DNA from 3 places in the Desulforhabdus amnigena genome. Region 2 is predicted to be linked to each of the others. Evidence: riboswitches for the same ligand, from Rfam matches in the RefSeq annotation. Region 2 holds a riboswitch; each other region holds the start of a gene.
The links. Region 2 has a riboswitch for cobalamin ahead of QMG16_RS10815 (hypothetical protein). Riboswitches for the same ligand answer to the same signal wherever they lie in the genome.

Region 1: another riboswitch for cobalamin. It lies ahead of QMG16_RS10155 (ABC transporter substrate-binding protein); the one in region 2 lies ahead of QMG16_RS10815 (hypothetical protein).
Region 3: another riboswitch for cobalamin. It lies ahead of tolQ (protein TolQ); the one in region 2 lies ahead of QMG16_RS10815 (hypothetical protein).

What each region holds. Positions count from the first base shown of each region.
Region 1 covers NZ_BSDR01000001.1:2,368,660-2,378,862, reverse strand. The annotation lists gene QMG16_RS10165 (ABC transporter ATP-binding protein) at 1-369, opposite strand, end outside; gene QMG16_RS10160 (iron chelate uptake ABC transporter family permease subunit) at 366-1,454, opposite strand; gene QMG16_RS10155 (ABC transporter substrate-binding protein) at 1,454-2,728, opposite strand; cobalamin riboswitch at 2,766-2,938, opposite strand; gene QMG16_RS10150 (sirohydrochlorin cobaltochelatase) at 3,105-3,986, opposite strand; cobalamin riboswitch at 4,126-4,310, opposite strand; gene QMG16_RS10145 (cyclic nucleotide-binding domain-containing protein) at 4,555-5,013, shown strand; gene QMG16_RS10140 (DNA translocase FtsK) at 5,251-8,019, opposite strand; gene QMG16_RS10135 (hypothetical protein) at 8,235-8,390, opposite strand; gene QMG16_RS10130 (hypothetical protein) at 8,802-9,371, opposite strand; gene QMG16_RS10125 (IS5 family transposase) at 10,047-10,203, opposite strand, start outside.
Region 2 covers NZ_BSDR01000001.1:2,532,590-2,542,792, reverse strand. The annotation lists gene QMG16_RS10825 (cytochrome c3 family protein) at 1-101, shown strand, start outside; gene QMG16_RS10820 (MBL fold metallo-hydrolase) at 138-977, shown strand; cobalamin riboswitch at 1,084-1,268, shown strand; cobalamin riboswitch at 1,514-1,715, shown strand; gene QMG16_RS10815 (hypothetical protein) at 1,746-2,183, shown strand; gene QMG16_RS10810 (hypothetical protein) at 2,177-2,485, shown strand; partial or broken gene QMG16_RS10805 (acyl-CoA mutase large subunit family protein) at 2,520-4,022, shown strand; partial or broken gene QMG16_RS10800 (cobalamin-dependent protein) at 4,096-4,657, shown strand; gene QMG16_RS10795 (cob(I)yrinic acid a,c-diamide adenosyltransferase) at 5,005-5,574, shown strand; gene QMG16_RS10790 (hypothetical protein) at 5,652-5,831, shown strand; gene QMG16_RS10785 (Slp family lipoprotein) at 5,973-6,587, shown strand; gene QMG16_RS10780 (PAS and helix-turn-helix domain-containing protein) at 6,624-7,553, shown strand; gene QMG16_RS10775 (hypothetical protein) at 7,695-7,892, shown strand; gene QMG16_RS10770 (GNAT family N-acetyltransferase) at 8,296-9,153, opposite strand; gene QMG16_RS10765 (CD3072 family TudS-related putative desulfidase) at 9,319-9,933, opposite strand.
Region 3 covers NZ_BSDR01000001.1:1,864,509-1,874,711, forward strand. The annotation lists gene QMG16_RS08075 (DUF932 domain-containing protein) at 1-72, shown strand, start outside; gene QMG16_RS08080 (NUDIX domain-containing protein) at 145-1,392, shown strand; gene QMG16_RS08085 (HNH endonuclease) at 1,481-2,263, shown strand; gene QMG16_RS08090 (energy transducer TonB) at 3,032-3,997, opposite strand; gene QMG16_RS08095 (ExbD/TolR family protein) at 4,119-4,568, opposite strand; gene tolQ (protein TolQ) at 4,581-5,435, opposite strand; cobalamin riboswitch at 5,722-5,912, opposite strand; gene QMG16_RS08105 (hypothetical protein) at 6,238-6,390, opposite strand; gene QMG16_RS08110 (RlpA-like double-psi beta-barrel domain-containing protein) at 6,939-7,355, shown strand; gene QMG16_RS08115 (hypothetical protein) at 7,898-8,053, shown strand; gene QMG16_RS08120 (hypothetical protein) at 8,319-8,711, shown strand; gene QMG16_RS08125 (MBL fold metallo-hydrolase) at 8,915-9,511, opposite strand; gene QMG16_RS08130 (transporter substrate-binding domain-containing protein) at 9,956-10,203, shown strand, end outside.

The DNA.
Region 1 (10,203 bases), 160 kb from region 2:
CTTTTTGCCCAGCCGTCCCGCCCAGTCGGTGTAGGGATGGCGGCCCAAAGCCACGAGCGTCTTGACCGGCATCATGCCGACGGCGACCCTTTGGGTCAGGACCAGGCTCATGCGTTGTGCCAGCATGTGGGGGGAGAGCTCCTTCAAAGGTTCTCCTGCAATGCAAACCGTGCCGGATAAGGGGGGGTGCATCCCGCAGAGGGTTCGGATCAAAGTCGACTTGCCGGCGCCGTTGGGGCCGAGGAGACAGACGAACTCCCCTTCGCGCAGCGCAATGTTGATCCCCTCCGTGACGATGCGCGGGGGGCGCCTGGGTTTCCTGTATCCGACAGCCAGATCCCGTGCCTCCAGCAGTGTTTGTCTCTTCATGTTCCAGCCTCCATGGCATTTCGACGGCGAAGAATCACGCCAATGACGACCGGTGCACCGATCAGAGCGGTCACCGCGTTGAGGGGCAGTACGACCTGAGTGCCGGGCAGCTGAGCGATGAGGTCGGCCAGCAGCGCCAGCGTCGCCCCGAGAAGAATTACGGCGGGTACGAGAACATGGTGGTCCGATGTCTTCAGCAGCAGACGGCACAGGTGAGGGACCGCTATTCCAAGAAAACCGATGGGGCCGCAATAGGCCGTGACGGACCCCGCCAGGAGCGAAGAGCCCAGAATGATCCAGAAGCGCGTGGCGCGGATATTGACCCCCATGCTGCGGGCGTAGCCTTCCCCCAGGAGAAATGCGTTCAGGGGTTTTGCAAGGAACCGGGCCAGTGCGAGACCCATGATCACGGTCGGAGCGAAGACCGTGATCTGTTTCCATGTCACTCCACCGAAGGAGCCGAATGTCCAGACCACGTATCTTTGCATCTGTTGTTCGAGGGAGAACTGCATGAGGATGCTCACCAGAGAGCCGCTGATGTAGCCGAACATGAGTCCGATGATGAGCAGGGTCACGTTACTCTCCACCTGGCGTGCAATCCCCAGAACGATGCTCAGAACCGTAACGGCGCCAAGCGTTGCCGAAAAGATCAGGGAGAAGTTCCCCGAGATCCCGGTTTTTTCCACCAGGATGCTCCAGCCCATCCCCCCGGCGGTCATGATGGTCAAGGCCACGCCGAGACTCGCTCCGGAGCTTATGCCGAGGACAAAAGGGTCTGCCAGTGGATTGCGGAACAGGGTCTGCATTTTCAATCCGGCGATGCCCAACGCCGCTCCCGCAAGAGCGGCAGTGACCGCTCGCGGCAGGCGGAAGAGCAGGACGATGTTTCGCCATCCGGCAGGAGCGTCCTCATGCCCGAGCAGAATGGAAATGACGCTCTTGAAGGGAATCAATACCGAGCCCAGAGAGAGCTCCAGTGTGAAGACGACCGCCAGCGTGGTGATGAGTCCCGCCCAGAGAAGTGTACTGCTCCGGGAGAGGGTTTGTGCTGGGTCGGCATAAAAAAAAGAGGGAATGTTCCGCATCAGTTTTCTTTCTCCGCGTGGAGTGGAAGCTGCCGGTACCAAATGCGCTGGTGGGAAGGCAGTCGATCCGGATGGAAAATGCTGATGAGATCGGCGAGTACGAGGTCCGGCCGGGCCATCCCCGTTTCCCAGAAATCGTTGCCGCCTCCGGGCCCTATTTTGGCGTTGTTGTTGTACACATGGCCCGTGCGAAAGGCCCGGAATGCACCGTAACGCTCGTCGGCTCCCGACAGTTCTTCCAATGAGCTGCAGGCCCCCGGATTCAGCCAGAATGCCGCATCCCTGGCGCGATCGAAGACCGTTTCCATGCCAATGGGCATGACTCCCGTCGACGTGTCGTCGCTCCAGAGGTAGTCCGCCCCCGCATCTGCCATGAATTTTGCGTGGTAGCTTTTGCCTCCGGCGACATACCATAAGTCACGGTAGACCATTCCGTACAATACCGTGGGCCGTTCCGTCACCGTCCCCATCTTTTCCGCCAGATCTTCATAGCGCATTGCTATCTCGTCGAAGAGGCGCTCGGCTTCCGCCTCTTTGTTGAAAAAAGCGGCAATGAACTTTATCCACTCGGTGCGGCCCAGTGGCGTAGATTCCATGTGACAGGCTTCGATGACCGTTCGAAAGCCGGCTTCAATGAGTTTGGGATGTTTGTCAAACTGGGGAATGCCGGTGCCGTGGGTTATAACGATGTCCGGCTGAAGAGCGAAGAGCTGCTCCATGTTCAGTTCTCTGTCCATTCCGTTGCTTCCGCAGCCGATTTCAGTGACCTGCCCCTGCTGGATCATTTCTACCACCTTGGGCGTGGTGACACGTGTACAACCGGAAAATCCCACCAATGCCTGTTCAATCTGAAGCATAGGGAAGAACGGCACGGAGCTTGTGCTCGTAAGAGCTGCCCGCCGCACCGGGACCTCGACGACCACGGCTTCAGGAGGCGCTGTCGGAGGCGTTTGGCCGTGCGGCACGAGGAGGTAGGTGAAAGTCACTTGAGCGTCACGCCAGGGGGAGAGAACCTGAATCTTTTTGTACGTATTGTGGTATTCGATGGTGAAGCCTTTGGCATATCGAATCCGCGCCTTGCCGGGAAAGAGGTCAGCCTGCCCGTGCTCCGTTTGAGCTTCATGCTCCGCAATGGGCGCGGAAGGATGGGGAGGTTGCGGGAGCGTATTTTCGGCCATGAACATCGCCGCACAGGTCGCGATGGAGATGAAAGGAAAAAAAGCCGAAAGGATGCAGAAAACAATACGTGCAAAGGATGAAGGAAAAACGTACATGGATGGGGCTTTCCTTTTCCCCCCTCGGGGATTCGGTGAAAAGTTCCGGCATCGTTCAGGTCTCCTGGCTCACGTTCATCCTAATCACCGCGCCTTCCCATCACGCTTCTGGGCATGACAGTGGCACCATGCGGTTTTCGTCCCGATCACAGTCGCGGGGCGGCGGAAGATTTGCACTTCCTTCCCTTGAAACGATGCAACTTGTTCAATGAGTTTTTGCTGTTAGAGTTTTTAGTACCTCTTACCACGAAGGCACAGAGATCACAGGGGAATTCCATAGGAATTCCAAAATTTTCTCCGTGCCATCCGTGTCTCCGTGGTGAATAACGAGATACCGGAATCCGCCAACTCCCTTGAGCGGATCGCAGCCCTCTTTTCAAAAATGAGCAAAAGCGGCAGCGAGATGATCCAGCCATATCTCGACAATCTCAGGGTATTCGGCCGTGCCCTTCAAAACGGCCTCGCTCGCGATGCCGTTCTTGGTGAGAACCGACTTCCAGCTGTCCGGCTCGTCTCCCGCCATGTCGTTTCGCGCATGATCACCCGCTACGAGCATAAACGGCATGAGATAAACCTTTTTCACTTTTCGTTCAGTGAGTTTCGGCAAAAGGTCATCCAGGGCCGGGTACCCTTCCACAGTGCCTACGAACACGTTGGGATCGAGTTCCTGAAAAATTTGGTTCATTGCCAGGTACAAGGCGTCGGCTGGATGCTTTTCACTGCCGTGGCCCATGAGAAGAACCGCTTCTTCCGGTTTTCTGCTGGCCGGAATATGTTTGATCATGGCTTTTGCCGCTCTTTCCATGTCTTCCTTGGAGGAAAGCAGGGGCCGTGCGATTAGTATTTTCTCAAAACCTCCCGACATCTCCTGGAAGCAATGAGCGTTCTGGTAGAGATCGTGGAACTCGATTCCGGGAATAGTGTGCAAGGAAAGGATGGCGCAATGGGTGTAATTTTCGTTCATGAGCTTTGCCAGAGCCACTTCGGGGGAATCCATGATCTTGCCCTGCTTGGCCAGTTTGGCTCGAATGATACCGGATGTATAAGCCCATCGGATCTCAACACCCGGAAAGCGTTTTCTGGCTTCAGCGTCAATCACGTCAAACGCCTTTTGGGCTTCGGGTACGCTTGTTCCAAAGGCTACCAGCAAAATCGCCTTCTTTTCAGCCCTCTTTTCCCCATGGCCGGCAAAGGCATTGACACTCAAAGTACTCAAGAAAACGAGCAGGCCCATTAGAAACAGCCATTTTTGCAGCATTTCGAAATCCTCCCTTTTGTTTTCGGTTCATTGCAAGCGCGGCAAGGCAAAAAAAAAATCCTTAGAGCTGAATACTCTAAGGATTGCACCCTGGTTCACTTAGTCCTCGATCAGGTCATCGGATATCTCCACGCACCGATTTCCAAAGCAACATCAGGCAGGTCTTCTGACTTGCGGATCATTCTACTCTCCGAACCTTCCCATCCCGCTTTGAACGGACAGTGGCTCCTACGGATTTCGTCCCCGGTAACAGCGGCGGGACCGTTCCCGAATTTCACGGGATTCCCTTTTAAACCAAGCGGCACCTGACATCCATATTGTTTATACGGCATCATCTATACGAGATACTGTCAGATATGTCAACAATCATTCATGTACCTTATGGAAAAGCAGGCAGGACAATACCTCGACAAAGTTCCCTGGTTCATTGTTTCAGCTTCACATGCCATTGCGCGTTCATCTCTAAGCGATTATCGTAAGACAATAGTTAGGAAAGTATTTTAGGGACGACCTTGAATTCCTGAGACAAGACTGAAGTTATTCCACAACTGCAAAGAGGAGACAGGTTATGACGGAGCTTCTGCGAGAAATGTTGGAACACCCCCTCTTTAAAGATCTCAACATTGGAAACATCGAAAAGCTTGCCAATTGTGCTTCTGAAAAAGACTTCGGGGCCGGAAGTGTCATTTTTGAGGAAGGTGGAGAGGCTGACCGGCTTTATCTCATTCGCAGCGGCAAGGTTGCCATTGATCTCCCGCTGCCGAATCGAACCCCATTGACAATCTACACCATCGAAGGGGGGGGAGTTGTCGGCTGGTCATGGCTTTTCCCGCCCTACAAGTGGCACTTCCAGGCCAGAGCTACGGAACCGACACAGACGATCTTGATCGATAGCAAATGCATCATGGATCTCTGTAAGAAGGATCATTCTTTTGGTTATGAAATGATGCAAAGGGTCTCTCACCTGATTCTTGAGCGATTGGAAGGAACCACGCAGCAGTTGGTAAATTCGTTCGATGTCCCCTAGAAATACCTCCCGGATATATCCTGTGGGTACGATCATTTATTTGTCGTGTTGAATCTTTGGGCGGGAACCGAAAAAAGAAATGCCCTTCGGTTCCCGTCTGCATCTGTTCGAGGGTGATCTGAAGGGCCTTTGGTCTTTGAAAATATCCGGCTATTGGCGCCTGACAATCTCTAAATTCTGCGCAGGCGCAAGCTGGGACGTTGGTGAATGGTCCGAGAAAGCATTGGCCATACCGGATTACTCTTGCCGTGCCGGCACCAAAACCGTCCGACTGCCATTGCTTTCCATCGGACTGACCAGGCCGGACGCCTCCATCTGCTCGACAAGCCGGGCGGCGCGGTTGTAGCCGATCCGCAGCTGGCGCTGAACGGCGGAGATCGATGCGCGGCGGGAGCTGATCACGAAGGCGACGGCATCATCGTATAGCGGATCAGACTCGTCGCCGAACCGATCCACCTCCGTTCCTCCATCCTCGGCATCCGCCATTCCATCGAGTACGCCATCCACATAGTGTGGCTCGCCGAACTGCTTCAGATGTTCGGCCACGGCATACACCTCATCGTCCGCCACAAAAGCGCCATGCACGCGCTGCGGATAGCCGGTGCCAGGCGGCAGGTAGAGCATGTCCCCCTGTCCCAGCAGGCATTCCGCGCCCATCTGGTCGAGAATGGTGCGGCTGTCGATCTTGGACGAAACCTGAAAAGCGATGCGGGTCGGAATGTTGGCCTTGATCAGCCCCGTAATGACATCGACCGAAGGACGCTGCGTAGCAAGGATAAGATGGATGCCGGCGGCCCGCGCTTTCTGGGCCAGGCGGGCGATCAATTCCTCGATCTTTTTCCCCGACACCATCATCAGATCGGCGAGTTCGTCGACCACCACCACAATGTAGGGGAGGGGCGAAAGCGGCGCAGGGTCGTCCTGAGCCGGGGAGAAAGTATCAACCAGCGGCTCTCCGGCGTCGATGGCTTCGCGTACCTTTTGATTATAGCCCGCCAGATTGCGAACCCGGAGCCCACTCATCAGATGATAGCGCCGCTCCATCTCCCCCACGCACCAGCTGAGCGCGTTGGCCGCAAGCTTCATGTCCGTTACCACAGGAGCCAGCAGATGAGGGATGCCATCGTAGATCGACAACTCCAGCATCTTCGGATCGATCATCACGAAGCGCACCTCGTCGGGTGTCGCCCTGTACAACAGAGACAGGATCATGGCGTTCACACCGACCGATTTGCCCGAACCGGTCGTTCCTGCCACCAGGATGTGCGGCGCCTTGGCCAAATCCGCCACCACCGGTGCGCCGATGATGTCCTTGCCGAGCGCCATGGCCAGTTTTGATGTATGAGACTGGAAAATCTCGGACGATAAAACCTCCGAAAGGCGAATCATCTGACGGTGCGGATTGGGCAGTTCCAGCCCCATGCATGTCTTGCCCGGAATGGTTTCGACCACGCGAATGGATGCCACCCCCAGGACGCGGGCCAAGTCCTTCATCAGGCTCACCACCTGCCCGCCGCGTACCCCTACGGCCGGCTGTACCTCATAACGTGTGATGACGGGGCCGGCATAAGCGTCCTGAACGTTCACCTTGACGCGGAATTCGGCGAGCTTTTCCTCGATCAGGATGCCGCCGTTGATCAGGTCGTCCTGACTCATTGACGCGACCGCCAAATCGGCGGGGTGAAGCAGCGAAACAGGCGGCAGGCACACCTCGTCATGGAATTCAGATTGGACAGGGTTGCCTCGGTTGCCCGCCGCAAGGGGTGCGCACAACACTCCCGGCACAGGCCCGCCCGCCGCGAGGTCAAGAGCATGTGGATCCGCTGGAAATTTCTGCGCATCGTTTTGGAATGATACCGCCGGGCAAGGAAGCCCGTCCGGTTTAAGTATCGGCTTGTACGGGTTTGCCGGGGTAAGGGTATAAGAGTCCTTCACCTTGCCGATGTCCGGTTCGCCGCTCGGAACCGCGCTGACCAGGCCCCCATTGGACACGCCTGTCGTCGGCACCCTGGAGTCACTTGCCGGGAGAGTTCGGTCAGATGGCGCCACCGGCGGATGCGGTGGCCTTGTTTTTACGAGCGGCTTCGCGCCTTCCACGACTCGCCCCGGGAGTTTCTCCTGTGAACCGCAACGGGCGGCATCGATGGTCAGTTTCGGACCACTGCCCGGATTACAGGCAGGCCGACATCCCCTGGCGGCCTCTCCAACCGTCATTCCTGCAAACCTCGACGACCCGGCGGGCATGACGGGCTTTGGAGCGGGAGCGTCGACGCGCCCGCTGTGGGTACCGGAGCCGGCCCCGCGCAGGCTTTCCTCGGGCGTATCAGAAGAGGTCTTCCGGGTGCTGCCGGACAGTCTCTCGCCATAGACCGCCATTAGCCGTCGGCGGATCTCCTCGATATCTATCGTGACCGGCGGCCCCTTGGCGGAATGCGGTTCGGACGCCGGTGTTCGATCGGCAAGCCCTTTGCCTCGATACCTTTTCTCCAGGTTTTCCAATATTGATGGAAGATCAATCACCTCCTCCGGTTCAGCCCGTGGGATCGACTTCTCGTGTTCCCCTCCCGCCGCCATACCGTCGGTAGCCAGGCGGAAACTGTTTTGCGGACGCAATGTGGCTTCTATCGACGTTTCCCGCGCGCGGGCCTGTAACGACCATGAATGAAAAGCAAACGGCCGGCACAATGTATCCTCCGCCGACACCTCCTGTGTATGCCCGATGGGACCTTCGACCGGGGTGCTCTGCGTGCCGTCTTCGTGCAAAAGTAAAGATTCACTCTCTTCCTCTTTTTTCGAGGAGGGAGAATGAGCGCCCGAGTGCAACAAACGCGACGGCACCAGGTTTGCTGATTTCAGACAGCTTCCCAAAGGTTCCAGAATATTTCGCCACGACCGCCCCAACCAGAACGGAAGACCGATCCCCAGCCCGAATCCCGCCAACGCCAGCCCAACCCAGGGAGACCAGGGCACCAGCATCATTGCGGCGATCACGCATGCCAGGCCCAATCTCCACCACTGTTTACCTGAATTCCTACTGAAATCCATCACCGTACCAATTTATTCGCCAGGCAAGTGGATCACCGACGTGCGCTTCGGCATAGAGCCGCAACACGGCCTGTGAAAGAGAACTTGCCGAAAATGGCAGGGCAGAAGGATTCCTATCCCTGCCACTGCAATCATTCAAAAGATGCGCAAGACACGCAAGAAATATATGGCCTGCGTTATCGACCGGTACGCGGTTGAGATGCAGCGCCCTGAGAGGTGGACCCGGTCGAGGTTGTTCCAGATCCAGTGGTTCCCTGATTTTGCCCTCCTTCGGCAAACACCACGCCGGTGGTAAGAAGAAGGGCCAGCATCACAACAAGCAGTGTTCTCATATCGTTCACTCCCTTTTGATAGTTTTATGGAATATTGCAGCAGGCTTCCAACTATAGTGGCCCTGCATCTGTAAAGCAACGGTATTTACAGAGGCGGGCCCGGCCAAGGAAGTGCCCTGCCTATTGCGTGTCTATTATAATGGATCATGGAGCAACTTCATGGTGAACGACACGTCCGGCAGTGCGAATACATATGGGTTGGCACCCTCCACGCTCGAATACCAGGCAATCGCGAAGGCGGTGCGTGGGTAGCTCTCGCGGACCCGTTTCACCAGCGTCCGCGCATTCCAGGTCGACCCGTTGGCGTTGGTACAGCGGGTCGCAAGCGTAATGTCCGCCAGTACCGGTTGCCCCATCACCCGATATGCGGGAGCGGCGTTTGTTGGTGTAGCCGTAAGTAGAGCAAAGGAGTTATTTTGCCATCGCTGCGCGTTTGATCGCAAAGTTCAATGCACCTTTGCACTCATTGGCTACCATTTCGGGTTCGGCGTTTCTCCACTCCGCCACTGCTTTTTGCGCGAGCTCTTGGCTAATAGCGCTGTTTCGTATCTTGTGGGTCAGCATTTCGGAGATTGTGCCTCCATCCTTTCGCCTCAGTCCTTCAAGGAGTCGAGTCTGAAAGATTAGCTTATCCTCAATCTTCTTTGCCAACACTTCAATGGTGGAATTGCCTCTCAACTCACCCGCTATCACATCAGCCACCTCATGCGCCATCGCCATCACAAAAAGATCTTCGAGCTGTGACGCCTGTTCACGAGTAAGCAGGCTCTGTTGGGCAGCAACAATCTCTCCGAGTGAGGCAACTGATTGGCGGAGTTGCTCATACCGTTCGGCCTCCTTGGGCTGCATTACGAGTACGTAATAGAGCACAAGAAAAACGGCAAGGCCAAAAGTGCCAACGAGTTGAACAGCAACTGCCCAGCTTTTCGGCAGACCGGCGATACCAGTTTCATTGGATGTTGTATGGTCTTCATCGGGCATACGCTCTCCTTTGCTGTTTTCGGACTAATGTAAAAGATATACTCCGCCCGGATGAGATCCTGACTTCTTGATGATCCTGTAGGAGTGGCTTCCAGCCGCGATAGAAATAGCCGGCTCTCAATAGAATTGCAGCTAAAAATCAAGATCTTAACCGTTCGCAGTATACAATACCTCCCTCTTATGCTGAACTCTTGGGCTCGGATGTTTGGTATCTCTCATAGTCCAAATTCTCGATGGTCTCGGGGCTGAATTTGACTCGAATCATGGCGCTATCCCTCCTGTTTGGATTCTTCATGGGAAGAGGGTAATCACCATGCATCGCAATGTCCAACTCTTATCCATTCACAGTATATATTGCCCCAAAGGAGAAGCTCGAAGGCCGAGAAAGTATCATCTTTGCCCAACGCGATCGCAAGTTCGATATCTCCCCCGAGCGCAGGCTTATCCATCGCATAGAAAGGGACTGGGTCATCAATGATTGACCGGCAAGCTCATCCCCGGTTAATGTTGCTGCATCCGGCGAAGCGGACACGCTGGAGAGCGACTCGCTGGGGGATAACCGGCTGGGGGTGGCGACGGATGACCATCAGGGGGGAGCAAACCCGCCCCTCGCTAAGTACTCCAGCGCGATAATTACGCAACCAGATTTGTTCAACCCTAGGTTCTGTTGACATTTCACCTCAACCAGATGAGAGCTGCGACAAAGCCAAGAAAGCCCAAGAAGCTTCTGTCGAGCTTGTCGAATCTGGAGAAAATGCGTCTGAAATGTTTGATCTTGCTCATAAAGCACTCGATCAGATGTCGTTCGCGGTAGCGGCATTGGTCGTATTCG
Region 2 (10,203 bases):
CCAATCCAGCCGATCCGAAGATACAGTATGTCGGATTTGGTTCTCCTTTGACGGAAGAACAGTTAAAGAAAATGGGAAAGCCGCAAAAGAGCGAAAAATAGAGTTGCGATGGCTTCCTACATGGACGGGGAGAGTCGATGAGTTTGCCTCGGGTTAAGATTACAATTTTGGTGGACAACAAGTCTGCCGATGGACTGCTTGCCGAACATGGTCTGTCCTTCTGGATAGAGGTTGACGGCAAAAGAATTCTTTTTGATACAGGCCAGAAAGATGCTCTGGCAGTGAACTCCAGGATGCTTGGCGTGGACTTGAGCCGGACCGATCTCGTGGTTTTGAGCCATGGACACTATGATCATACCGGTGCCATCCCCTACGTACTTGGATGTGCTCCTTGCGCTCATGTATATTTGCATTCGGCGGCGTTCCTGCCACGCTACAGTGTTCGGGATAAAGTTGCAAAGCCCATACAGATGCCAGCCGATTCCATGAGCGCTGTAATGAATTTGGCCGATGAGAAGATTCATTATATCGCACAACCTGTATTTCCCCTCGAACGGGTTGGAATCACCGGCCCCATTCCAAGAGAGACTGATTTCGAAGATACGGGCGGCCCTTTCTTTCTCGACCCGATCGGATTGCGTCCGGATCCCATCGAGGACGATCTTGCCCTTTGGATCCAAACAGAGGAAGGTCTCGTCATTTGTGTCGGATGCTGCCATGGAGGTTTGGTGAATACGGTGCGTCGCATTGCAGATATAACGGGTGAGCGGCGTATTCGTGTGTTAATGGGAGGGTTTCATCTATCGAATGCGGATATGGACAGATTGAAACGAACGGCCGCAGCATTGAGGGAATACGATATTGCTGCGCTCATTCCCTGCCATTGCACCGGCGATGGGGCCGTCGAATACTTCAAAAAGCATTTGGATTGCCCTGTGCAAGCCGGACATGGAGGTTTCTCGCTGAATGTTCCATGAGGGATTGGGCCCATCGGCGCCGGATCTCCATGCGGCCAACGACTGCCTTCATGGCCCGTTTTATTTCTTGACAGGGTGTGAAAGACCGTGCTACTTGTTCTGCCACAATCGAATATCGCTGTCAGGTGCATTGCCGCTTAAAAGGGAATCCCGTGAAAATCGGGAACGGTCCCGCCGCTGTAAACGGAGACGAAATCCGCACATGCCACTGTTTCACGCCGCTGAGACGGGAAGGCTCGGAGAGTAGGACGATCCGGGAGTCAGAAGACCTGCCTGATGCATGAAGAGTCGTCCGTACGTGGATATATGTGGTGGCTCACTGAAGGACCAAGTAAATCAGGGTGCAATCCTCAGAGCGTTTTTTGCTCTGGGGATTTTTTTTTGGCTGAAGCTGAGCACCTTTCGTCTCGCTCACGAAAGGCTTTGGCCCCTCCTCAACACACTTTCATCTCTTGACCATCCGGAGGCTCTGCCGGGGGCTTCCGGATGCCCGGACATCAACAGCCTGGAGGTGCAGCATGTAACGAGGCATGATCCTTTAGTTTTTCCAATCACTTCATTGCCAAACCGATATTGAATCTGTCAGCACCAGGGAAGGGAGTGAGAATCTCCCGCCGCCCCGCGACTGTGACCGGGACGAAAGCCGCATGTTAGCCACTGTTCTCGGATGGAGAATGGGAAGGCGCGGCCGGTAGGGCGAACGGCAGCCAGGAGGCCTGAGCGACGGAAAAACCTGATTTGTTGTCCCCGAGGGGGGAAGGAGGTTTTATGTGCCGGTGTACCTCGCTTCGGTTCAAGTCGTGCTGCGTTCTTGCGGTCCTTTCTGTTTCCTGCCTTTATATCGCAGATATTTCAACAGGTAATCGTCCTGAAGGAAGCACCGGTGGGGTCTCGATGTCTGCCATTTATGCCGGAGTCCATTCCGATAGTGCTTGCTTATGGGCTCACGCTTCCCCACTGGATTCCGGTGCTTATGATAAGTCCTCCCGATGCGTCCCGGAAGCAATGCCGGTCACTGGAAATTCTTTCTCCACGCCTGCCAGAGATCCATCCGTGTACGTGGATGCCGTTTCGCCCCTTGAAATCGGGAGATCCAGGGCCCTGTACCTTTTGGACCTTCTGGAAGAAAAGCTTCCAGCCAACTTCCGCAATGGTCCGAATTTGCTCTTCCATCAAAAACCCATGAACAAGGAGCTCACATGTTAAACCTTCTTTCCAACACCGAAAGTTACATGTCTTTCTACCACACAGTCCTCTCCCTCAATGGAGAGAACATGCATCTGGGGCGGGCAAGCCATGTTCAGGTCTTTCGATTGCCCGATGATTGGGCTCACCCAGGTATCACCCATTCCGTCCGCTTTTACGACGGCCGCTACTACAGAGAATTGCTGGGAGCCGCCTCCATCGAGCTCGAAAGCGACACGGTGGTTCTCGACATGGGCCAGGGGAAGGTCTACCGCTTCGTCAAGCAGGCCGCCCGGCGCGACGTAAATAAAACACAAGCATAGCGCATCATTTTCTCAAACTAAGGACGAACAAATCATGGCAGACGAATTCAATGCGAACGCTCATCAGACCTGCGGATGCGACAGCCCCAGGCTCTTCCCTGAATTCGAGCCGGCCACTTACGAAACCTGGTATCAGGAAGCGGTGGCCAGTCTCAAAGGGGCGCCCTTCGAAAAGAAGGTGATCACCAAAACCTATGAAGAAATAGACCTGCAGCCCATGTATTGGGCCAAGGACGTGGAGGACCTTCCCCACATGGGGGCTCTTCCCAGCTATCCGGCATATGCCCGGGGGACGGAGCCCGGAGGCTATGTATTGAAGCCCTGGGACATTTGCCAGGAAATCGATTGCAGCACACCCCAGGAATTCAATGAAGTGGCCAGGCATGACCTGGCTCGGGGGCAAAATGCTCTCAAGCTCGTGCTTGACCGGTCGTCCCGCAGGGGGCTTGACCCCGATGTCCACAGCAACAATGACTGGGTGGGAAAAAACGGCCTTTCTCTCGCCACGGTGGATGAACTCGGTACCGCCCTGCGAGGCATCGACCTGCGCACGACACCCCTCATGATCCATGCCGGGGCGGTCGCTCTGCCCATGGTGGTGCTTCTTGCCGCCTACCTTCGCCATCAGGGAGATTCTCTGGCTGACATTCGATGCTGCGTGGGCGCCGATCCTTTGGCCGAGCTGGTCACGGAAGGGAAGCTTCGGGTTCCTTTTGCCACCGCTTACGATACCATGAGCACGCTTGTTTCCTGGTCCAAAGGACATGCTCCCCATCTTCAAACCATCCTGGTGCATGGGAGTCCCTATCACGATGCGGGCGGAAGCGCCGTCCAGGAGCTCGCCTACGCCATTGCAACGGGAGTGGAATACCTTCGCGAGTTGAGCAAAAGGAGGCTCTCCGTCGACGATGTCGCTCCATGCATGCGCTTCGTCTTTTCCCTGGGTCCCAATTTTTTCATGGAAATAGCCAAGCTCCGGGCTGCACGCCTCTTGTGGGCTCAGGTTGTCCAGGCTTTCGGCGGAAGCCCCGAAGCCCAAAAGATGACGATTCATGCCCGAACTTCGGCGTACACCAAGACTGTTTGTGATCCTTATGTGAACATGCTGCGCAACACTACCGAAGCCTTCTCGGGCGCCATGGGAGGAGTGGACAGTATGCATGTTTGTCCTTTCGATGAGCCCATCCGCCCGGCGGATGAGTTTTCCCGACGTGTTTCCCGCAACCTGCAGATCATCTTGCAGGAGGAGGCGCATTTCGTTCATCCCATCGATCCTGCCGGCGGCTCCTGGTACATCGAAAAGCTGGCAGACTCCGTGGCCCGCAAGGCGTGGAAGCTTTTTCAGGATGTGGAAGCCGCAGGCGGTATGACCCAGGCTCTCCTGGAAGGCCTGCCGCAGGCCGCCGTGGCCGCTAGGAAGGCAAAGAACATCGATACCCGCAAAGATATAAAAGTCGGCACAAACATGTATCCCAACCTGAAGGAAATTCCGCTGGCTGCGCCGAACATGGACTTCAAGGCCCTTCAGAGCAAACGCGCAGGGCAGGTGCAGGCCTATCGCCTCCAGTCGGATCTATTCAAATTATATGATCAACTGGGGGATTTTCGTATCAAGATCGGGGGCCTACAGCACGGAATTCGGAGAAGAGCAGGAAGTGGAAATCGTTCGGAAAAATGGCCGATGAATTTGAAGCGCTTGAAGGCCGCCGTCCCCGCATCATGGTGGTCAAAATGGGCCAGGACGGGCATGACCGAGGTGCCAAAGTAGTCGCCACGGCTTTCGCCGATCTGGGTTTCGACGTGGACGTCGGCCAGCTTTTTCAGACACCTGAAGAGGCAGCAGCGCAGGCGGTGGAAAACGACGTGCACGCCATCGGCATGAGCTCCCTCGCTGCAGGAGACAAGATCCTCCTGCCGGCCCTGGTGCAGGAGTTGAAGCGGCTGGGGCGAGAAGACATCGTGGTCATCGCGGGTGGTGTCATTCCTGTTCAGGATTACGACTACCTGAGAGAGCAGGGGGCTTCCCTCATCTTCGGCTCGGGTACGGTCATTCCCGTGGCGGCTCAGAAAGTCCTGCCTGAGATCGAACGTGGGGTGGTCAGTGGAAGGTTCTCGGCCACCATGGCTGCGGACCTGCTGGTGAAGAGATTTGAAGCGTCAAGGCATACGTGAAGTCATGCCTCACATAAAAATGATCCGGGACGGGATTCCCCCTTCCTCATGAAAGCTCATAATGTTACCCTCACACATCTATGTGACATTGTCATATAAACCACGGAGACACAGAGGGCACAGAGAAAGACCTCCAAATGAAATCTCGGTGTTCTCCGTGTTTCCGTGGTTCAAATGAAATCTGACAATGTCAAGTTAAAATGGAGGCGGTTTTCCGAAAAGAGCCAGATTGCTTTTTAGAGCATCCGGGCAATGGTCGGAGGGCGTTTTCGCAAGAGGCTCGAAAGATATAAAATTCAGTCCGCCACGGCATAGTGGGGCGGATGTCTTCCTGAAGGAGATAAAAGATGAAAATCTATACTGGAACGGGGGATCGTGGGACCACCAGCCTCTTCAGTGGAGAGCGGGTTCCCAAGAGCCACGATCGACTCAAGGCCTATGGTGATCTGGATGAGCTCAGTTCCTTTCTTGGGCTGCTTGCGGCCAGGCTTCTACGGGAAGAAAAGGAGACAGTGGCTCAGCTCCAGAGTATCCAGGGAGACCTGTTGAGCATGGGGGCCTGGCTGGCCACGACCCCTGATTCACAGTCGGCCTGCGTGCTGACGGAAATGACGGATGCGCCCAGGCGTTGCGTGGAACGATCCATTGACGCCATGCAGGAGCGGCTTGAGCCCCTCACACAGTTCATCCTGCCGGGTGGTCACGAAACGGCGGGCCTGGCCCATGTGGCTCGTACGGTGTGCCGAAGAGCTGAGCGGGATGTCGTTGCCATGTATTCCGCCATGAGCGAAGAAGAGCGCACGCCCCAGGTAGAGGAGTTCCTGGTTTACCTCAACCGCCTTTCGGATTACCTCTTCGTGCTGGCCCGTTTCTGCAACGTCATGCACGGCGTTGGGGATGTGTTGTGGAGTCAGTAGCCACGGCGGGAGAGCGGGAAAAGGGTGGCGCGGAGCTGCTGTGGCCGGAGTCACTTATGCCCTTAGGGAGGATCTGCATGAAAATCGAAGTCCGATGCAAACAGTGCGGCCGGCATTTTGTCAAATATTCCTACAGCAAAACCGCGCGCTGTGAAGAGTGCAGGCGGTTCAACAGGGAGGCGATTGAGGCGAAGGAAACCTACACGAGGCATTGTGGTTTACCCCTCATGGCTGTGATTGGCCACAAAAAAACATGAACTGGTCAGTCGGGATTTTTTCCCGATAGGAGGGCGGTGGGCAGAGAACTCCGGGGCAAAGTTTGTGGGGAGCTTGAAAGGCTTTTATATCGGCATTAATTATGTCAATAGGAGTGAACCTGTCGCATGAGGTGATCTGTCATGTTTTGGGACAACATAACTTTTGCCTTTGAGGGAACGGCGGACCGCCCCTGCAAGGGTCTTGATTTGATCCGGGAGTTCAACGCATTGCATCGGCTTGGAGGGTATCGCAGGAGTGCGGGTGTATTTCTGGCGCTTGTCATCCTTCTGGGGTGTGCGCCAGCCATATCCCCCCAGCTTCGCAAAGAAGCCGCTGTGGATATTCCTTTCGGAGAAGTTTTGCGAGACCCTGAGCGCTATGTAGGGAAGACCTTCATTTGGGGCGGAACCATCCTCGATGCGCGAAACACTCCCGAGGGGACGATGCTCAAGGTGCTGCAAAAGCCGATGGATTTTCAGAGTCGCCCCAGAGATGTGGACAGATCCGAAGGGCGCTTTCTCGCTCTCGACAAACGTTACCTGGATCCCGCCATCTATGCGGAAGGACGGACCGTTACCGTGGCCGGTGAATTGGTGGGCAAGCGGGTTCTGCCATTGGGGGATATCGACTATGCCTACCCGTTGCTTGCCGTCAAGGAGATAAACCTGTGGCCGAAAGAACCCCCCACTCCTTATTACTACTATCCATATTATCCGTATCCCTATTGGGGATGGCGCTATTACTGGTGGCCCTGAGTTCAACGATGGGAATACCTTGCTGAGGAGGGACGTGTGGAACGGGGCCTGACTCGCCAGGAACTCCTGGAAAGATTGAGTGTACTCGAACAGGAAGAGGGCAGACGCAAGGATGCCGAGAGGTTTGCCGAAGCGGTGCTCAATTCTCTTTCCGCTCACATTGCCATTTTGAACCTGGACGGTGTCATCATTGAAACCAACCGCGCCTGGAAAGCATTTGCTCACGCCAATGCCATTCGCATGCGTCCGGATACTCTTGCCGTGAACTACATCCAACTCTGCGAGTCCTCGGTGGGGGATTCGGCCGAACAGGCCCGAGAGGTGGCCCGTGGTATCCGCGCTGTTATAGCGGGGGAAATGGATGAATTTGTCATTGACTATCCCTGTCATTCTCCACATGAAAAACGCTGGTTCTACATGCGCGCCACGCGTCTTGCGGGAGCGGGGACAGTCCGGGTGGTGGTCAGTCATGAAAACATCACCGCTCTCAAACTGGCGGAAGAAGCCCTCAGAAAAAGGGAAGCGGAGCTGGAACAGCAGTCGCGCCATCTTGAAGAAGCCAATACGGCTTTGAAGGTGTTGCTTCAGCAAAGAGAGCATGACAAGCGGGAGTTGGAAGAGAATGTGCTGGTAAACGTCAGAAATTTCATCTTCCCCTATCTGGAAAAACTGAAAAGTGCGTGCCTGGCCCCTCAATACAAAGCTTACCTGGAGATCATGGAATCCCACCTGAAGGAAATCGTTTCACCCTTTTTATGCAGGCTGAGTTTACAGCATCTCCAGTTCACCCCCCAGGAGATTCAGGTCGCGGCCCTGGTTAAGGATGGCCGAACCACCAAGGACATCGCTCAAACGCTGAGCGTGTCGACGAATGCCGTGGAATTCCACAGGAAGAACATCCGGAAAAAGCTGGGTTTGAACAACGTCAAAACCAACCTGCGCTCTTACCTCCTTTCCCTCTCTTAGTAGTAGTTTTTTACTACGGCTAAGCACCTGATTTTCTACCGTTGTCTTCTCGTAAAATCGTGGCATCTTTAAATCATGGAATGCACCTGCTGGAAGGAACTTTTTACAGAGGTCAACGACCTGAAAGAAGGAGGAACTACCATGTTGTGCAGCCTTTCAACCAAACTGGGTGAAGCGGAAATGAACGCCATTGAAACACTGGAAAAAGAAGTGGGACGCCCGCTCCTGGCATTTTCCTGTCATTCCCTTGAACCCGCCGACATCAGTGCGGATCAGTTGGCGAAGATCCAGGCGCTGGAAAACAAACTGGGCATTTCGCTGGTTGCCGTGAACGCTTGAGGAAAATTTTGATGCTGCTGACTGAACGGAGTCGACGGGGGCGATGAGGTTCCCATCGACTCCGCTCTTTTTTCTCCCGCAATGAGTTTCTTCCGGGCTCATCCTTTTTACCGACTTCGAGAGAGAAGATTTCGTTTTCCTTGAATACGGCATAGGCGCCGTTGATAGTGAAGCTCTCAACCATCTGTTCAACGCTGACTTCCTGCTCACGGCGTTTGGCAATGGCATCCACCACAGATGGATCGCTATTGGGATTGATAATGTAGATGGGACTCGGTCGTTAATCCTTTGCGCCTGAATCCTGTCAGTGATTTATTCACTGACCAACCGCCTTCACTCAAAACCGCTGTGTGGATGGAATGGGAACGGTTCCCTGGGTCACAAACCGGGCCAGGACGTGCTGTCAGTAAGTGATCGAAGGCAGGTAGGCACCGACTGGGTCGTTATAAAGCCCAAAGGTCAAAAGAATCGCCTGGCAGACGACTCGGAGCCCTCGGCTCAAGCACCAGCGAAACAGATCTCCGTTGCGCGACGGCACAAGAAAGCCTGCGTCGGAGAAGTCGGGCGCAGCACCAATCAACGCTTTTAGATCGTCATTGGACTCGGCAACAGCGTGGCTGCGACAGCCGATTCCGGTGGAATAGCCCGTGAGCCTTCCCAGATGTTCAACTACATTGATCGTCCCCTGTCGGAAAGCGTCAACAAGCTCACCTGCACGATCGTGGCCATGGACGCGAAAGCAAAGGCGGTTACAGGCGGGCAAATCCTCTTCACGTGCAGGTCGGACGTCATAGCCCGGGATTTTGAGGGCAAGCGGCGGTCCCTGCATCGTGGTGAGCGCCTCCCTGCTGTCAGCACCCAGCTTGGTGCAAAGCGAAAGCATGCGATAGTGCCAGGCGTCCACCACACCTCGTACGCCCGGAAACCGCCGCTGACTCGCCCGATCGATCACTGCCTGCATAAGCTGACGCCCAATCGCAGCATCCATCACAGGGGGATCGACCGATACCGGACCGATTCCGGCAATGACCGAACGCTCATCCAGGAAGTTGCTGCCGACGATCTTTCCATCCAATTCAGCTACAACCGAATAGTAATCCGGATGCGAGAGCCGCGTGGAGATGATCGCGGTGGCAACTTCAACCGTAGATATTTCAGGTGGAAAGTGATGTTGATCGGCTATGGATTTGAACGCCTCATAACAAATTCTTCCACACTCTGTGGCATCCTCAATGGTGCCGGGGCGCAGAATCACTTTCATGGTCATTCGTCCTCGGTGGGTCTCAAACTTTTTGTCGCCTTTTTGAAGCTCGGGCTACATGTTGAGCTGAACTTGATGAATGAAACTGATTCAACCAAAGTAGTGTCTGATTGAGTCCAGTTTCATCACTCACACCAGTACCAGGATGGCTTTCGCGCAGCTTTATCAGTCCTGCCTTGTTCGGACGGTCGATCGGATTTCCTGCAGAGCGTCAGGCAGCGAGCCGGCCTCCGGCACCTCTGGCAGGCTGAGTAACGGGAGGTCGTCCATGCCGCGCTGTTGCAGCTCAGCCTTCAATTCTTCGGTATAAACGCCCTCTGTTGCTCCAAAACGTTGAAGAGGGCTCGCATGCCAAACCATGCCGCCCCACACCTGCTCGTCATCGGGTTCGACGGCCGAGCACTTGAGACCACACGTTGGACTGCCGTCTCTGAGTACGATGCCGAGCACCTGATGATCGTTGTCGCGATAAGTTTGAATCTGATCGCAGATCTGCTCGGCAATGTGGCGGCAATGCCGGCGAAACATGGGATTGCCGTACATTTTCTTGACCTGTCCCCACCGCATTGATCCCAGATAGGTCACCTCGGGGCAGGGCATTTGATACATTCCCAAATTGGCATCGAGCGCCAAATCGACCATTTCGCGAATCACTGCCGGCTGACTCGCTAGTCCCCGTACACACGCGTTTTGATTGAGGATACAGTGCGACAGGAATATCAGCTTTCCCGACCTCGCATCCTGTACACTGGGTTTGATTTGCCCTATCTTTCCGGTCATGTTTTCCCTTTATGCTTGTCTCGGCCCAGTGTCTTTCGGTGGTATGAAATGAGGAGATGAGAAGTTGGTCTTCAATGGCGCTTGGGTAGCACTCTCGGTGGATCGTGTCAAGAAAATAGTACAGCAATTCTCATTTTGGCTAAGTATTCAAGATCGCAATTACGCACCCGTTTACCCGTGCGTTTTTGTAGATACAAGGAACGGCATCCTGCCGCGACAAAGTGTGCAGTTGCCAGTTCCTGTCACGGCTGGAAGCCTTTCCTACAAAGA
Region 3 (10,203 bases), 670 kb from region 2:
ACTAGGGCCATTCGGGCTTCGGATTTCAACATCTCGACTTATCTCGGCCCGTACCTCGACTATTCACTTTGAACCCTTACCTTCAGTCTTATCTGATGTCACCGCGAAGCATGCGCTGCAGTCCAAATTGAAAGAGAACTATCCATGTGGCTGTTCACGACCTCCGGTTTCTTTAGTGTTGTTCAAAAACCCGGTAAGGCATTCCTGACTGTAAGAGCTCGTGCGTCGGGAGACCTCGACCGCCTTCGGGAAGCCTACATGCCCACGCTGTCCCCCACCCAACATGGGGGAGGCACCGACTATCCGTACAGAGCCACTATCAGCCACAAAGACTTCGCCAAAGGAATGAAGCGAGTCGTTGAGGATCTGACCTACGCCAACTTCAAGAGTGAGGTCTCAAAGACCTTGGGCCAAAAGCGTAGCCAGGTCTATTCCAAGGTCTGGAGCGTGCTCCACGATGTCGAAGAGGCCGTCACACCAAAGACGCCGCCAGTCAAAGGGAAGAAGACTCTGGTCAAAAAGCTCTCCTGCGGAGGAGTGGTTTTCAACAAGCAAGGGCAGGTACTTCTGCGGGAGCCAACCAACCATTTCGATGGCTATCATTGGACGTTTCCCAAAGGGCATTGCAAAGACGGCGAACGACACGAAATCGCGGCATTGCGTGAGGTTATTGAAGAAACGGGTGTAGCAGGAAGGATCATAGACAAGCTTCCGTACGTCTATGCAGGAGGCACCACTCAGAACATTTACTTCCTCATGCTCGTCGAAAGAGAAACGGATGAATTCGACCGCAAGGAGACGCAGGCGATTCGCTGGGCCTCCCGGGACGAAGCGGAACGACTCATCGGAATGAGCACCAATTCCGTCGGACGCAAGCGCGATTTCAAGGTCCTGCAGAATGCCTACGAGTTGTACGAACATTTTTCCGCAGCACATGCCAGTTCAATACATATCGCCTCAAGAAAGGACTGGAAGATCCGCGCCATGCCGGGGATGCGAACGAGCATCCCCATCGCGCTGGAGTTCTCCCCCGAGGAGAAGGCACTGATCGTCTGCGGCCATATTCCCCAAGAGATGGAAGACAAATGGTTTATTTTCTATGAAAGAAACCGGCTCTATTTCCATCGAAGTTGGACGGGCTACTGCATCTACATCCTTGAATTCACCGAAATCGGTGCCCGATTCAGCGGAACCCGACTGCTCGCCAACCGACTCGACGAGCAGTACTCGAACAAGAACGACGAGTACGATGCGAAGATGGCAGCTTTTCTGATCGACGTTGAATTGCTGGGCCGGGACGCAGAACTCCCTGTCCTGGACGAAGCGGCACCGGAGATCGAAAAGAATCTTCAACAGTGGAGCGCACTCGGCATGACCATTTTCAAAGTCTGAGCAAGCGTGTTCGATCTGACAGACGCCTGTAACCGGCAATACCGGTCTCAGCAATGCCACTCCCATCGAGAGAGCAGGAGATTTCGACTTGACTAACAGTAATATTGAATCCGACGCACTCACCTCCTCCGATCAGAAGCAAGTGGACGAACGCCTGAACATCGTCAACTCCACTATCAGGCCATTTGCCAGAAAGATCCACAAGATCCTGGTAGATCTCCAACCCGGTTGCATCCCAAAAGTACGTTCGCCGTCGAACATGCCCTATATTCGCTATACACCCTATCCCGATGTCTTCCATTTGGTGACGAATCAGAGCGCGTGCAGCCTTCAAGTCATGAAGACAAGTCTCGGCATCGGAGAGATTCTGATAGGGGCTGGATGCATTCTATCGGACAAGGTGAACTACTTCGGCATTAAGATAGACAGTCAAGAATCTGTCGATAGTTTTTTGAGAGCCATCAAGCTATGCTTTCCAGATATTCAAGATTCGTTAGGTATTATTAGTAACGTGGCAGGAGAAATATCAAAATTCGAGATATTCACAGAAGGTGCAGTACATTCTATCCTAGTAAACGCCTACGAGCGAGACAAGAAAGCTCGCAAGAAATGCCTGGATCATTATGGTGCCATATGTTGCGTTTGCAAATTTGACTTTGGTAAATATTATGGGTCCGCATTTCAAGATTTTATACATGTTCACCACATAAAACCCATATCCAGTATTGGCAAAGAATACATAATAGATCCAATTGCGGATTTGCGTCCGCTTTGTCCGAATTGCCACGCTGCAGTCCATGCCATTAATCCGCCGTACTCAATCGAGCAGATAAAGCAATTGGTCAAAGAATCGAGCGAAACGAGTAAATAATCACTTATGCAGGAGAATATCATGACTTCTTCTCTCCTGACAGGAAACGACCGAGCTATCCCCCGTCTTCGGATCTAAAATTCTGCAATGAAGGATCAATGTAGAAAAGGGATCAGGTCTTGCATTATGATATTACGGAACCCGGCGGGACCGCACCCGATCAGGATTGTAGGCATGTGGATGTAGTGCCGTCGACAACATCCTACGTGGCCTCTCTAATGGAATTTCCTTCAGGCGGCAACCTGAATCTGTAATTTGCCCCCCTGACCCGTCCTTTGAAAAAACGAAGTCCTGAAAAACCCACGTTTTGCAAATCCTAGCTGGATTGGGTTGTCCTGTTTCGGAAGCCTCGTATATGTGGGTTGGGGTGAATCAGTGACAGGGTGACGCCTGCGGTACGATAAGTTAATGGCGCCTTCTTGTAGTATGGCAAAAGCATGAAGTTATCTGATAAGCTGGTCAGCAATTAAGTAAAATGGACATGCATCACGGGGCGATCCTGTTATATAATCATATAAAATTAATTTGGATTTCCTTCCCCGCCAGTCCTGGCAATATGCCGTGAACGTCATATCCCGTATTATCGAACCGATTTTCAAGGAACCATACAAGCCGTTTCAGATGGCAACGCATGGAAAATTTCATATACGGGCGAACATCACTGAACCAAGAAAAAATTCCAGGACCAAAGAACTTGTACGATCAGGCTGGAATGGGCAAACCTGATGCCAATGGCGGCTGAAACTGCGAAATCTCGCTGGCCTTTTGTCAGTTGTTGCCCTTTTCCTTCAGCTGAAAAAGGATGGGGAGACGGGCCTTGCAGAGGACCGGTTTTCCGTTCTGCTTTGCCGGACTGAAGGTCGATTTCTTAACGGCCTGCAAAGCTTCCTCGTCGAATCCAGACCCAGCTCCCTGGACCACTTTTACATCGACCAGGTGTCCGAGTTCGTCAATGGTGACCAGGAGCAAAACGGTCCCCTCCTTCCCGAGTTCTCTGGCAAACCGGGGGTATCTGGGCAGGACCTTCCTGACGAACCGGGGACCATCTCCTGAGCCGAACGTCGCGTTGTACGGCCCCCCTCCTCCACCGGCACCGACACCGGAGCCTGCACCGGCACCCTCTCCGGAATGGCCTTTTCCGGGGCCATCGACATTTCCCGATCCAGCCCCTTCGCCATGCCCGGAAAGAGCGCCGGCGGCGGCACCGGGGCTCTCACTCTCGGCTTTCGCCACGGGGGACGAAGAGGGCTCCGCGTTCGCAATGGTCTGCTGCTTCTGGGGAAGCTTAGGCTTTGGCCTGGTTTTTGGCTTCTCCACGGGCTTTTTGACTTTCTTGGGAATCGGAACGAGGGGCACGGTCTCCTTGACCGTTTCAGCCGGATGCACCGCTTCCGTTTTTTCCGATTCCGGCTTCGCCGGTGCTTCCCGTTCAGGTTCCACCGTGGATTCCAGTGCCGGCGGAGACGGAACCTCCTCCGATCCTCCCGAAGGCTTCGGTTCCCCGTTTCCCTTATTCGAAGCGCCTTCTTCCCCCTCCCCTCCACCGCCTCCAATATCTTGCAGTGTGAGCAGGCTCACCGTGCACAGCGGGAGTTCAACCTTGCGGGGCGGCATCAGCCATGAACCAGCCAGTACCAGCAGGAAAACCGCGACGTGAACGAAAACGGACACGACCATGCCTTTCAGAACGCCTTCATCGAACAGTCCGTTATTCCTGTAATCCCGAGCTTCCATATTGCCTTGATCCTCAATACCCTTTCGTATTCACTTTCCATCGGAGAAAGTCGGCGAGAGGAAATTAATGTGAAAAAGGTTTCACTCTTTCATGAATCACCCGGTTGGATGGCACCGGAGCTCAGCTCTCCGGTAAGGGATGTTTTGCGCTTCCCGCGAGCGGTTCCGTTATCATGCCGATCTCTTCGATTCCCGCATCCCGAATAACTCCCATGACCTGGGCCACGAGCCCGTATTCGACCTTACGATCGGCTCGCAGGATGACGCCTCGTTTCTCCTGACACTCTTTTTGTATGGCCGAGAGCCTGGCCCCCAGCATCCCGAGCTCAACCTCGTTATCTTCGACGAGGACCTTCCCGTCGGCAGTCACACTCACCACGAGCCTTTCCGTCTCTGTGGGAATGGGCCTGGCGGAGACTGCGGGAAGCCTCACGTCGATGCCCTGGATCATCATCGGTGCCGCAACCATGAAAATGATCAGCAGAACGAGCATGACATCCACGAAAGGGGTCACGTTGATCTCCGATACCATCCGCCTACGTGAGCGGATGCCACTCATCTGCATACCCATTGGAAACACTCCTCATCCTGTCTGCAGGGAACTCTCGTCCCTGCGGCCGCACAAGCTTTGACTTTCCCTCGTAATCCCCAGTGTTTCCGATCCCTCATCGTCCTGCCTGGTCTCACACATCAAATCGGTCTTGAGCCTGTTGAGAAAATCGGAAGTGAACTGGAGCATATCGTCTTCTATCACCTGGATCTTGTTGGAGAAGTGGTTATAGGCCACCACTGCGGGAATGGCGGCCGCAAGCCCCATGGCCGTAGCCACGAGGGCTTCCGAGATGCCCGGGGCCACCACCGCCAGGTTGGCAGAACCTTTCATGCCAATGTCCTGAAAGCTGGTCATGATACCCCACACGGTGCCGAAAAGTCCGATGAAAGGGGCTGTGCTGCCCGTTGTGGCCAGAAACGACAGCATACGCTGCAACCGCTTCCTTTTGGAGATGACACCGCCCTGAATGGCGCGATCCACGTTCTCCAGAAGCATATCCGTATGTCCTTCCGTGTTCTTCAGCCTCTTGCTCTCCAAAAGGCCGCTTACGCGGTTCAGTTCCGCGTAGCCGATCCGGAAGATATGGGCCAGATGGCCTTCCCGAAGCCGATCACATTCTTTATGGAGCGGCTCCAGACTTTTGCACCGAATGAAAAGGTCCGCAAAAGCCTCCGATTCCCGGTTCACCTTTCGAAACTGGAAAGTCTTGGCCACGATGATGCCCCAACAGACCAAGGAGAGGCTTAGCAGACCTGCCATGATGGCCTGGACCACCGGTCCCGCATGGATCACCATGCTAAGAATGCCTGTCCCACCCGGGGTGGGAAGAACCTCCGCCACCTCTGCTGTCGCTTGAGTCGTTGCCGCCAGTATGGTCAAAATCAATGTTACACCTCCTTCTTATCCTGCCTTGGATACTTCCTGTTAAAAATGCTTCAAGAAAGTTGAGATGAATTTTTACGCTATTGAGGACAAAATCCTTATGGCATCGTGATCGCCTCTTCAAAAGTGAGTAAAAACAGTCAGAGGATTCAACCCTATCGGGCCGCGTAGTTATGATCTTGAGTATTAAGCGATCAGGCAAAAAAAAATCCCTAGAGCTAAACACTCTAAGGATTGCACCCTGCTTCACTTGATCCTTGATCAGGTCATCGGAATTTCCACGTACCGATTTCCCAAACAGCATCAGGCAGGTCTTCTGACTTACGGATCACTCTACTTTCCGGACCTTCCCATCCCGCTCCAGGCGCGACAGTGGCATCACCGGATTTCGTCCCCGTTCACAGCGGCGGGACCGTTCCCGACTTTCACGGGATTCCCTTTTAAGCTCAGCACTACTCGACCAAGAATTCCCGCTTCACACAAAACAACAATATGATCGCATCATTACAATCTTGGACTAAGAGCCTATCCGAAAACCTACCTCGGCAGCGGACACCCCCCTTTCATTCCCTCCTCAAGGGGGGACCAATGGAGGTGTCGCAAAGTCCACAGGTAGTTTCCGGATAGGTTCTAAGTAGCAGCACCTGATCCTCAAATAAACTTATTGAGTGAAAGATACAGGATACTCATTATAACGTCAATGATCATCTTTGAAATAAAAGCGGTACTGACAAGGGAAATTTGAACAGGAACCCTGCTGGTTGACTCAACTGCCACTACCTCCTACTTCAATGTCAACCGTCCCCTATTCTGAGAGATCAAAAGCTTGAACTGCGAGAGATCCGGCCTCAGAACTCTCTGCATCTCCCCCTGCGTCCTCTTGCTTGAGGAGCACCCCGATGAGAACGCCGAAACAAATTCCGAAGAAAAGGCCAATTTCAAAAGCGAGCCATGCCATGACACTCCCTCCTTTGCCCCAAGAGGTTAAGCACGCACTTTCCCCACTCTTATATATTATATCAATATTTTTAATAGCTTAACTAAATCAAAACATCTATTTTAGAAGGATCGGCTACGGAATTTGAAGAATGTTTTTCAACTTGAATAAAAACCATTTTATCAGTCGCGAGAACTACCAGGAGGCTACAAAAGCAATAGGAAGTTAAATTTAAAATAATCACTCATATGCCTGGCTGCAAATACAGAGATCCTTTTTGTTTAAAATACCCAATTCCTGAAAAAACGAAAAGGAGAAAAACACGTTCTGCCAGGTTCGGACAGATTTATCAGGCATCATTTGTGCATAAAGAAAGCTCCCTTGAATGACACTCCCACTGAGATCGAGGCAACGGTCATGTCACGCAGCCGGTCGGTGTGTCCATTGAACGGCAGGAGCCATGTCAACAAATTTGTTAACATGGATTGGGTCTAATTGACAAAATGGAAAGGCTGAGGCTTCACAGCGCTTCTCTTGGATCACGAGGCCTACCAGGAAAGGAAGAAATAATGTCAAGAAATATCGGAGCATTATCTATCTACTGTTTGGCTACCATGTTTTTTCATTTCCCACTGAGCGCCCATGCTCACCCCAATCAGGAAACTTCAGACTTTCGCAAAGTCACAGTCAGCGCTTACACCAACACCTCTTCGTGTACAGATACGACCCCCGGTCGTACAGCTTCTTCTCTTCGCATCAAACCAGAACATTACCGAAAGTTGGTCGCATTGAGTCCCGACCTGGCGAAGAATTACGACTTTGGCGATAAATTCTATCTGGTGGTCAAGGGAAAGAGCCACCTGGTAGAATTTCAAGATATCATGCCCAAGAAACACAAGAATAAGATCGACTTTCTTCTTCCCTCCAAACGGGAATGCATGAAGTTTGGAGTGACCCAAGGGGTACTCATTCCTGTGGACGACTGATGAGAAACATTTCTTTGAAAATAAAACCACTGAAGATGCCGTCTTCAAAACTTGACGGCATCTTCAGTGGTTTGAATCAGGCATGACCGTTGCCCATTCAGAGGGTTCCTGATGAGACCCCTCAATGACATTTCCCTCCACCATTCCATGGCATCATAGCAATGATGTCATGAACAGCGCCGTTTTCCACATCGCGAACGAATAAATTCGAAGGCTGTCCGCAGATTCTAAAGAACTGGATTCCCGGCACCTGATCCGCCTATCCCTTCACAATGAGCCTATGCCATCCAAGATGCAAAAATCTTCTCATATGTCCATAATTTCCAAATCATAACATTATAACGAAATATCGTTAATATTTGATATCATACCTTCCATATCAGGCCCTCGATCAAAAGGAAAAGGAGCATTTCTCATGGAATCCTCCATGGCTGAAGGCATCTCGAGGCTCTCCTTCCAGCCTTCAGAGGCTTCAAAAATCGCCTTTCAGAGTTGGCATATGAATTGCTCTTCATATCGATCAACTCAACAAGGAGTTCGATATGATTACTTCATTACAAATTCTTTTAGGTCTTTCTATGGGCTTTATGGGTTTCAATTTAATCGGTGAAAATCCAATTCCGGGATGTAGCGCCATCTTTGTAGCCGGGGTTTTGATCCTGGCAGGAATCGACCGTTTGTCCCAGTTAAAGCAATAAACACGGGAAGAGCACTGAAAACCATTCAAGATAAGCGATCGAATAGACGTAGACATTGCGCAATTTACGCAGATTAGAATATAAAGCCCCAAAAGGCCATCCCACACCGGCGTAACCCTTTTCACCCATGGGGTAACGAAAGTGTTTGAGAGGGTCCTTTGGGGCTTTCAACATTTGCGGGACCGATGTTATGATAATGCAACAGAAAAGAGATCATCATTTGAAACTTGAAACGGACGAATTCGGACACATCGGAGATTGAAACATGCCAAAAGAGAGTTTATCGCAAACCATCGATTGGGAACGCCTGCTCCGGGAATTTGAAAATTTTGAGGCATACGATGAGTCCTGCCACGCGGCGTGTGACACTTTCACACGATCCCTGATACATCCTGTCCCTGAATTCGTGGAAAAGCTGATCCAAAAGAAAATTCAAAAGGAAAAACTCAGTTACGAAGAATCGGTCAAGGCGCTTTACTGCTTTCTCTTACAAAAGCGTTACAATGAAAAATTGAATTTACTCCACTTCGCTTTCCATATTTTCGATGAGAACACCTGCCTTCCCGACGAAGTCATCAACCAGACCCCATTTCCTCATGAAGAAGGCCTTCCAAGCTTCAAACACTTCAATGATCCCTCCTACAAAATAGAATGTTAGGATCTCAAGAACTGTTCAATAAAATCAGCGACTTTCTTCTGTCCCTTGAACACGCCGTAATGCCCTTCACAAAGGATGTCCGCCCTTAGGTTCTGTTGACATTTCAGATTGGAACGTTCTCGTAGAGACCGAATCCATAAGGCATTGCACCGGAAAGGACCGCTTCGAGGCAGATCAAGCATCTATCTGAAAATGTGGAACTTTCAGCAAATGTCAACAGAACCTAGAGAGAAGAGCATTTCCAGGGACTGCAGGTAATTCTCTTTGTTTGAAAGAAGGTCCGGGTGAAGAGGCCCGTGTACATCCTGAGCGAAAACAACCTTCAAACCTTGAGATTTCGTCACATAGACCACTGACCCCGGTGAATGCCCAGGGGCGTGAAGAGCTTCGATAGTTCTTTCCCCCAAAGCGATTTCTTGTCGTTCTCCCTTAAGCTTTATGTCGATAGGGAAAGCCTCCATCTCGGATCCATACCAACCGGCAGCCGTCACGGTACTGTCTCCCCTTTCAAGAAATGGCGCATCGAATTCATGGGCGACCGTTCGACAGTGTGTGATTTCCCGCAACGCTTTAGCGCCTCCCGTGTGATCGAAATGGCAGTGAGTGATCAGGAGATACTCAATTTGTTCCGGGGCTACTCCAAGTTTCTTGATGTTGGATAATATTTTGTTCTGATCACGCCCACACCCTGCATCCACGAGAGCGGCATGTTCTCTGAAATGGATCAGATAAACCGCTGCATCTTCCGGAGAGCTGAATCTCCCACCACCTACCTGGTATATTTCGTCCGTTATTTTCACGATGATCCAATCCTTCTTACCTGTAACCGTTCACCACCCTTTTTATATCCGCAGATTGAGCAGATGCACAGAAAGGGAAAAACAGCCAATTTTTGAATTTTCCTTATTCTCTGCACTCTCCGCATTCTCTGCGGTGAACAATTGCCGTTATCCTGCGTTGATGCGTTGAATCGCGGAAAAAGATATCATTTCGCATTCGTTACTATTATACTGAATAATATTCAATGGCGAATGTGTTGAAAGTGTATTTCTGCAATAGTCTAAACGCGCCCAATCCAATAATGTTCAGTTGAGGTAAAATTTAAAAGTTTAAAATAAATTCTTGTCATCCAGATTCTTTCTTGAGGAAAAAATTCTAATACTTGTTGTCGTTGGGACCGAAATATCTTGCACATGCCGATGCGCGAAGAAGTAACCGGGTAGAAGATGAGAAAGGATGCATTGATGATACAGCAGAGCAGCAAATCAGCAGCGCGATTCGTGTGGAAAATCATTCTTAGTGTTGTTATCTGCACCCTCAGCGTGTCGAGGGTTTTGGCCGGAGACCTTGAAGAAATCAAAACGCGCGGAGTTTTGAGACATCTGGGAGTTCCTTATGCCAACTTTGTAACCGGGAGCGAAGACGGGCTGGATGTCGAAATGATAAGACTCTTCGCCATGCATCTCGGCGTTAAGTACGAATACGTCAAAAC